DNA from 4 places in the Pseudoalteromonas sp. ND6B genome. Region 4 is predicted to be linked to each of the others. Evidence: predicted binding sites of a transcription regulator. Region 4 holds the regulator's gene; each other region holds the start of a gene.
The links. The regulator sigma-54, encoded in region 4, starts transcription at its own class of promoters, with help from an activator protein. The targets are predictions, from matches to a motif close to GTTGGCACGNNNNTNGNNT.
Positions count from the first base shown of each region.

Region 1 (2,210 bases), on a different contig from region 4:
AACTGGGGACCTAACGATTATGAGTCGTGTGCTCTAACCAACTGAGCTAAGGGGCCATCTTTGTATAACTGTAAGCAGTTAATTTTTGAAGCGTTTAGCCACAGAGCGACTAAAGCGGGTTGCAGTATAAAAAGTTTTTAGGGGCTTGTCACTAGCAAAAAGCTTTATTTTAACAATCAAGGGGCTAACTGCTCAAATAGTAAGCTTTGAGGTTTTGTTAGTGATGAGTTTTGTAAAACAAATCCATTTATTAATAGCAGCCTGAGTAACTAATACACATACCTTTGGGAGCACTTAGCAACTCAGTATTAAATGTCCTGCTATGCTGCTACATTATTTTTTGGCAATAATGTAAATCGCATGAATTAATCCAGGGAAATAGCCGAGCAAAGTTAGCAAAATATTTAACCAAAAATGCATCCCTAGTCCTACCTGTAAAAACACACCCAGTGGTGGTAATAAAATAGAAAAAATAATTCTAATGATATCCATAATTTAATCCTTATAATGTTAGCAAAGCAAAAAGCCCAGCAGGGCTGGGCTTTAGTATAGTGTATTATTCTGCAATAACAGTTAATTCATCAACTACCTTGCGAACATCTTCAGCGTTTTTAGCAATTTCCATCGCTAATTGCTTTTCAGCATCAGACTCAACTGTACCTTTAAGAGTTACCACACCATTATCGGTATCAACATCAATGTCTGTACCACCTACTTCAGAATCAAATAAGTAACGTGTTGTGATCACTGTAGTGATTTTAGCATCTGTTAAATCACTTTCAGTGTCGTTACCCATCATTTTAGAATCATGCTTCTTCATGTCGGTGTTTTTTACCACAGTTAGACTGTTTTCAACGTCAGTTACACCATCTAGGCTTAGTACGAGTTCTTCAGCAAGCTCTTTATCTACTTCGCTGTTTACTTTACCTGTTAGCATTACCTTGCCGTTTTTTACGTCCGTGTTGATATCAAAGTTATTTAGATTGGTGTTCATAAGCAATACTGTTTCTGCTTTCCCATCAATCCAAGCATCTTTGCTTTCGTTTTCCCAACTGCTTGCCTGAGCGCCCATTGCGGTTGTTCCTAATACTAGGGCTGCAATCATAGACTTATTAAATGTTTTCATAATCGTTCTCCTTTTGATTAAAGACACTTAAGCTAATGCGAGCATCGGGCCAACATTTTTTAACCTTTAATTTCAATAGGTTAATTTAAAATAGTAGATATTGGCTTAAACCTACTAAGTAAACATTTACAGACTATTGCGTAAAAGTTTCTCGAATAGCGAAACTTACTAAATAATTGTATATTTGGTTAATCTTTCGTTAATATAATAAAGAATCAAAAACCCAAAATCATAAACCACTGAATTTAAACAATTTAATATTTGGTATAAGGCTTGCTTTGAAATAACCAGCAATCATAAAAGGATAATTTAAATGTCTGTTAAAATTGAAGACCGCCCTATTGAGCAAGTTCGTGAGCAAGTGATTGATCAGCTCATTTATAACTACAGCCATGGTGTTATTTCTGTAGAAGCATTTGAAAGGCGCTTAGACGACGCCATGGCAGCGAGTGACAATAAAGCACTTATGGATCTCGTTGAAGATTTAACCTTAAATACTGACCAACAATATAAGGCGCAAAAGCACTCTCAGTTTGCACCTAATTATAGCGCGCAGCATGAGACTGATGAAGAGCCACTTACATTAAGAAGCATTCTTGGTTCGAGTGAACGAAGCGGCCAATGGGTAGTTCCTCAAAACATTTATATAGAAAACTACATGGGGTCAATCAATCTTGATTTTACGGATGCTATTTTTACCCATCAACATGTCACTATTCACGTTAATTGTTACTTTGGCAGCGAAGAAATATATGTACCAGAGCACGTTAATGTAGTTTCTAAAATGTTTTGTATTTTAGGCAGTTTTGAAAATAAAACAGTGTCACTTAATAAGCGCCAAGGGCCAACGATTCACATTGAAGGAAAAACTGTTTTGGGCTCTGTGGAAATTAAAGTTAAGCGCACTATTAAAGAAAAATTTATTAGCTTTGCAAATGATCTAAAAACTCAACTTGGCATAAATGGTAAACATTATTAAATATGCTAAACATTGAATGAAGCCATAATCGTTGGCTTCATTCATATTATAAGTCGTTATTTCGCTCACTAGGTACATCACTCATGTACTCTACAAACTCAACTT
Region 1 is NZ_JQFL01000053.1:32,553-34,762, forward strand. Features, by position in the region: tRNA gene ND6B_RS07315 (tRNA-Ile) at 1-56, opposite strand, end outside; gene ND6B_RS19955 (YqaE/Pmp3 family membrane protein) at 334-492, opposite strand; gene ND6B_RS07305 (BON domain-containing protein) at 557-1,126, opposite strand; gene ND6B_RS07300 (LiaF domain-containing protein) at 1,440-2,105, shown strand; gene ND6B_RS07295 (VOC family protein) at 2,152-2,210, opposite strand, start outside.
Region 1: ND6B_RS07305 (BON domain-containing protein) is a predicted target of sigma-54. The motif match lies at 1,162-1,180, and genes of this name have one in related genera.

Region 2 (2,210 bases), on a different contig from region 4:
AACAATTTGTAATTGCTTATTTGAGTGCATTTAATGGTAGTGATGAAAAACCAACTCTGGCGCCTGCCACCCGTTTATTAGCAATGCGCCGCCCTGATGTATTTACACCGATTAGTAACAGTCGCTTAGATGCACTTTGCTCCGCACTTGGTATCACCAAATTAAATAACCGTGACTTTGAGCGTTACTGGCAAGATGTAGTACAAAGCATTCACGCTATGTCATGGTTTAAAATGGCCAATGCAGGTAATGAACTAGAAACTCAGTTAGTGGATATAAAAGCGCTAATACCTTGCTTTTTTTATTATGCAGATACGAATACTGCAGATAACTCTAACTACATTAAGCTACTAAATAAACCTACACGTAGCACTTCGAGCAGCAGTAAAGCGCCACGCCGAGGTAAAGAATCTGCTGAGATTTTAGTGGATCGCGCTCTTGCTGCTGATGATATCCCAGAACATATTCGTGCTAAACGTGACTCTATTATTAGCGAAGTACAAAAAGGCCGTAGTGTAAACGAAACAATTACACTTATGCGTACCATTTTTGGTTAAAACGTATATCAAACGCAATTAGCTTTAATAAACTAGCTTAACGTTAGGGTCTGTAGACCTTTCAAGGTTAAATTTTCAAAGGTCAATAGATCCTAATATAGATAGCCTGGTAGCGCTCTAATGGTGCAGCCAGGCTTTTTTTTGCACCAGCAGTGTGTTCTTTCCTTACATACTTTTCACTAAGCGTCTTTGCGCATAACTTCAACACCTTGTTTTATAATATAAAATTTATTTTTTATTAAATAAATGGAAGCTGGCACATACAGTGCAATTCCCCCTGCAGTAACGTAATAATACGCCGCCGTTCAAAAGGTTGTAGTCGTTTATAATAAAAAACCTTGGCGTGCAAAATCATACAATGGGAAATGAAACATGCTAAAACTACAAAAAACAATACTCATCGGTGCATTGGCATTAACAGGAATGACATCAACTACTGCATTTGCCGAAGTAACAGCCAATGCAGCCGCTACTTCTAACTACTTATGGCGCGGACAAGAGCAAACTGGGGGCGATGCAGCTGTATCTGGCGGTATTGATTACGCTAATGAATCTGGATTTTATGCAGGTACGTGGGCGTCAAATGCGTCTTGGGCCGATGAAATGACCTACGAACTAGACTTATACGCCGGTTTTGGCGGCGCTATTAATGAAAACGTAAGTTATGACGTAGGTTATATTTATTACGCTTACCCAGATGCGGCATCAGGTGCCGATGCAGATTTTTCAGAAGTTTACGGTAGCATTAGTGTGCAAGGTTTTACATTTGGTGCAGCCGTACTTGCAACATCTGCTGCCAGTGGTGATGGTACTGATTTTGGTGATTCACTGTATTTAAACGCCGATTACAGCTTCGCTGTTGGTAGCAATGGCACTGAAATGGCGCTACACATAGGGCATTACTCAGGCGATTTCATCGGTGATGACAATATTATTGATTATGGTGTATCAGTGTCTAAAGATGGTTTTACCTTTGGCCTATCTGATAACGACATGGACGGCTCAGATGTTAAAGCTTATGTAGCCTACGCTGTCGACTTTAGCCTATAAAAAGAATGTGTTACTTGCTGCAACACTAAGGGCCGAAAGGCCCTTTCTCGTTTTAAATAACTTAACTAGATCTAATCACGCCACACCTTGTTAACAAACCGTTACAATTAATAAATCAACTTACCTCGCTTTTACCTTAGTATATGACTGATAACTATATAGTTCACTATTGAGAAAATCATAAAGGAATAATCATGAAGTCATCTAACGCGCTATCTGCTTGTATCGACATTTTTATCAGCCCAAGCAAGGCTTTTAATGGGCTAAAAGAAGCTAAAGGCTGGTCTTGGCTTGCTTTTGCACTTCTCGCTCTAACCCTTGCAGCCTCTGCTTATACATTTTATACCACTGCAGACTCACAATTTATTTTAGACCAGCAGGTTGCTGCAGCGAGTGTGGATGCCACAATCGGCGAGAAAAAAATGATCCGTCAAAGTATGGAGCAAAGCCTCGATAACCAAGTGTGGTTTGCAATTGGCGGGGGTATTTTCGGCCTTCTTTTTATAAATGCACTCCTATCTGGGTATTACATGTTGATATCTAAGCAAGACCCTGATGCTAATTATAGCTATGGTGCGTGGTATGGTTTTGGTGTTTGGAGCA
Region 2 is NZ_JQFL01000013.1:12,996-15,205, forward strand. Features, by position in the region: gene ND6B_RS15670 (hypothetical protein) at 1-557, shown strand, start outside; gene ND6B_RS15665 (TorF family putative porin) at 930-1,607, shown strand; gene ND6B_RS15660 (YIP1 family protein) at 1,802-2,210, shown strand, end outside.
Region 2: ND6B_RS15665 (TorF family putative porin) is a predicted target of sigma-54. The motif match lies at 810-828, and genes of this name have one in related genera.

Region 3 (2,210 bases), on a different contig from region 4:
ATGTACGTTACGGGCGACCACTTCTTTACCTGTGCCCGACTCACCTAAAATAAGTACGTTAGCATCGGTTTTAGCAACCTGCGTAATTAAAAAGCGTAAATCTTTTACGGCTTTGGTTTCACCAACAAGACCATCAAAGGTGCTTTTCTCTTTATTATTTTTATGTTCATGCGGCAACATGCGCTGATATTGCTGACAGTCGTGTAACAGCTGTGTGGTTATTTCATGAGTAAATGGCTCACATATCAACCCCACAACATTAGCCAAACTCAACAAAGGTTTAAGCGTTTCACCAATGAGTAAAAAAGGAAATGTTGGGTATCGTTTAATTAAACTTTCGTGATCTAAAGACTGCAAAGCACCTAACACCACAATACATTCTTTGTTTTGATAGTGGCTACATGCCTGTTCAAAGTCAGCTTCTGTTTGCAACTGTACCGCCTCACCAATAAAAGTAAGCGATGCGTATAATCCAATAGAGCGATTGTTATTATTATCTAAAATTAAGATCATCTTTAGCGAGCCATTTATTTCACTAATTTGTTTTATTAATCAAATTGTAAGCCAGTTGGATTTGGATGCAAGCACAAAGCGGCGATTTTTTGACATTCACGCCAAAAAATAGACACACCACTTAAACCCAATACTTAGGGATTAGATATTAAGTATTACAAAAGCTTGACTGTCCTTATTATCGCGCGCAATCATAAGCACATCAACTGACTATAAAAATTTAAGTAACATTAAATTTTTGCTTAAGTTGTTAGTATAAATGCCGATAACAAGTCATATATAAAATGCTTGGCATTATAATTGCTAACATTTAGTAACTTTTATATTTAACTAAATTTAGGATTAACCCATGGCTCATGCTTCGTTAAAAAAATATTCTCAAGTTCGTACCAGCAGCATCGCCGAAATGGCACCGTATGAACAAATAAATCTAATTTTTAGTAACATTATTGGTCGCTTAGCAGCCACTAAAGGCTTTATTGAACGTAAAGAAATAGCAAAAAAAGGTGAAAACATATCAGCCTGTATTTTGTTATTTGGTGCCTTGCAAGACTCTTTAAACTTAGAGGTTGAGCAAGACCCAAGTATAGCTAACAATTTATTGGCACTTTACGACTACTGCCAACGCCGCTTAGTACAAGCAAATATCAACAATGATGTTGAAGCACTTACAGAGGTTTCGGGTATTGTTAAGGAAATTAAAGAGGGTTGGGAGGGTATTCCTGCCGACCAACGCATACCTACTATTTAATAGTTATGCCAACAAAGCCAACAAAAGCCGCAGAACATGTTAAACAATTACTCTGCGAGCTTCAAACTCACGTTAATAAAAACAGTGCCGATGGTGCTGCTAATTCGCTTGAGTTATTAAATAAACACTTAGTAAATTGGTGCGAAAGTACCTCACCGCCAAGTGTTGATGAGTTAAGTGTACTGCAAACGCAAATTAATATGATTTTAGCAACCGCAGAAAACCAAAAAGCAGAGTCATTTAGTGCGCTGCTCAAACATAAAAAGTCGGATAAAGCCATTAACGCTTATAAGTCGACTTAATTATTTAAAGTAGCTGTATCAGCATCAAATGCACCAAATCCCACAGTAAAAAGGCCACTAAGTTAAATGCTTAGCGGCCTTTTTAAATTACTAATATATATTATTTAGACTGCCTTACCACACCTGGCATGTTGTCCAGCTGAGTTTGCAAATAGCTACTGGTTGAATTTAAACTAGCCACCAATGCATCCATACTGTTGTACTGTGCATACAGGCGCGACTCTAACGACTCCATTTTACGCGCAAACGATACTCTCTGGTCATCTATATCGTTTAACTGGCCCTCCTTACTGTCTATGCGGTTTTGAATTAAGCCATCTGATTTAGTATAAAAACCCATTAATGTATCAAACGACTGGGCAAAACCACCTTCATCAGTATTTTTACCTACAAAAAACTGCTGCACTAAATCAACATTGCTTTCTACTTGCTCATTTAAGCGCGCAGTGTCGAGGCTTAGCTTGCCGTAGCGGTCAGCCTCGACCCCTAACTGTGATAGTGATAAAGAGTTGCCCTCACCTAAATCGATGCTGTTGGTAATTTCTTGCCTAAGTTTAGACATCACCCCGCGCAGCAACGAGTCACCGGCCATTACGCCAGCGCCATCCTCGCCAGATTTACCTAAATTTTTACTTAGCTCCAAT
Region 3 is NZ_JQFL01000072.1:2,642-4,851, reverse strand. Features, by position in the region: gene ND6B_RS03540 (sigma-54 dependent transcriptional regulator) at 1-513, opposite strand, end outside; gene fliS (flagellar export chaperone FliS) at 863-1,264, shown strand; gene ND6B_RS03550 (hypothetical protein) at 1,270-1,566, shown strand; gene fliD (flagellar filament capping protein FliD) at 1,667-2,210, opposite strand, start outside.
Region 3: fliS (flagellar export chaperone FliS) is a predicted target of sigma-54. The motif match lies at 801-819, and genes of this name have one in related genera.

Region 4 (2,210 bases):
CATAACGTGCGCGAAACACTTGATGTTTGTGAAAAAGCCTACATAGTTTCTCATGGGGAGTTAATTGCATCAGGCACTCCTGAATACGTATTAAACGATAAAACAGTACGCGATGTTTATTTGGGCGAGCAGTTCAAGCTCTAATATGTGTGTTATTCCACTAAGCATCTGCTAAGATTAATCATACTTAGTCTGTTGACCTTTCAAGGTTGAATTTGCAGCAGTCTGTTTGGTATTTAGGCAAGGCAGAGCCTATGTGGTGTGGTATTCCCCATAAATAGGCGATAACGCAGCATCAATGCCAAACAGGCGCTGCCCTTCGGGTTCTGCCTAGGGACGATTTACTCTTTGTTGCCTACATGGATGTAGGTAAGGAGCGTGAGCAGGACGCGGAAGCTTTGCTCGGTTTTGACTTAGCCCACTAGGTTACAAACCTCGCGCCGCAATTAAACCGCCCCTAGTTTGAACAAATTTTAATCCGTAAAGGTCAACAGACCGTAATTTAAAAGGATTGTTAGAGATAAATGAGGCAATCATTACAGCTGCGCATGGGCCAGCAACTTACAATGACTCCACAGTTGCAACAAGCAATTCGCTTATTGCAACTCAGTACATTGGATCTCCAGCAAGAAATTCAAGAAGCGCTCGATAGCAACCCCTTGCTTGAAGTTGAAGAACACGATTACAGCGAAGACACTGCAGGTAAAAACGAACAAAAAGCCGATAACGATGACTTAACGCTAAGTGCCTCAGCTGACGATAAACCTAGCGAGTATGAGCAAGATAGCGGCGAAGCAATGACCAAAGACACCATTAGCGATGATATGGCTATGGATGTTACTTGGGATGAATATATGAGCGCTGCGCCTGCCTCTTCATCGGGCCCAATGCCAGAAGATGAATCTATTTATCAAGGCTCTTCGACTGAAACGCTGCATGAGTATTTAATGTGGCAACTTCAACTGACGCCGTTTAGTCCTACCGATGAAGCGATAGCTATTGCAATTGTAGAAGCTGTGGACGACTCAGGGATTCTAACCCTTAGCTGTGAAGAAATATTAGAAAGCTTTAACCAAGAAAACGACGGCGAAGATGAAGTTGAACTTGACGAAATAGAAGCGGTACTAAAGCGTATTCAACTATTTGATCCAGTGGGAATAGCCGCGCGTAGTTTACAAGAGTGCTTGTGTATTCAGCTAAATCAATTTGATAAAGACACACCTTTTTTAAACGAAACAAAAATGATCTTAACCGATCATATTGATTTACTTGCTGCACGTGACTATCGCACGTTGATGAAAAAAACAAAGCTTAAAGAAGATGAGCTTAAAGAAATCATGACGTTGATTCATACGCTCAGCCCAAAACCGGCAGACACTATTGTTAGAGAAGAGTCTGAATACGTTATTCCTGATGTGTCGGTTAAGAAAGTTAAAGGTCGTTGGGTAGTTGAATTAAACCCAGATAGCATGCCTAAGATCAGAGTAAATAGCCAATATGCAGCTATGTCGCGTACGGTTAAATCAAGTGGTGATAGCCAGTTTATTCGCTCGCACTTACAAGAGGCTAAATGGTTTATAAAAAGCTTAGAAAGTAGAAATGACACGCTACTTAAAGTAACCAACTGTATTGTGCAACAGCAACAGGCCTTTTTTGAACACGGTCCTGAGGCTATGAAGCCTATGGTGCTTAACGATGTGGCTGAAATGGTGGAAATGCATGAGTCGACTATATCGCGTGTTACTACGCAAAAATACATGCATACACCACGTGGCATTTTTGAGCTTAAATATTTCTTTTCAAGCCATGTAAGTACTGAAAATGGTGGCGAATGTTCATCAACAGCAATACGTGCATTAATTAAAAAATTAATCGCTGCAGAAAACTCAGCTAAACCATTGAGTGATAGTAAAATTGCAGATATATTGGCAGAGCAAGGAATTAAAGTAGCGAGGAGAACTATAGCAAAATATCGCGAATCTCTAGCTATTCCCCCGTCTAATCAACGTAAAAGTTTGATTTAAGGCGTACAACAAAGAGGAAAATGTTTATGCAACTGAATTTAACTGGTCGCCATGTAGATATTACCGACTCGCTTAGAGACTACGTAAATAGTAAATTTTCGAAGTTACAGAGGCACACTGATCACATAACGAATGTGCACGTTATTCTCGATGTAGAAAAACTAAACCAAAAAGCTGAAGCAACCG
Region 4 is NZ_JQFL01000080.1:29,225-31,434, forward strand. Features, by position in the region: gene lptB (LPS export ABC transporter ATP-binding protein) at 1-144, shown strand, start outside; gene ND6B_RS01835 (RNA polymerase factor sigma-54) at 525-2,024, shown strand; gene hpf (ribosome hibernation promoting factor) at 2,051-2,210, shown strand, end outside.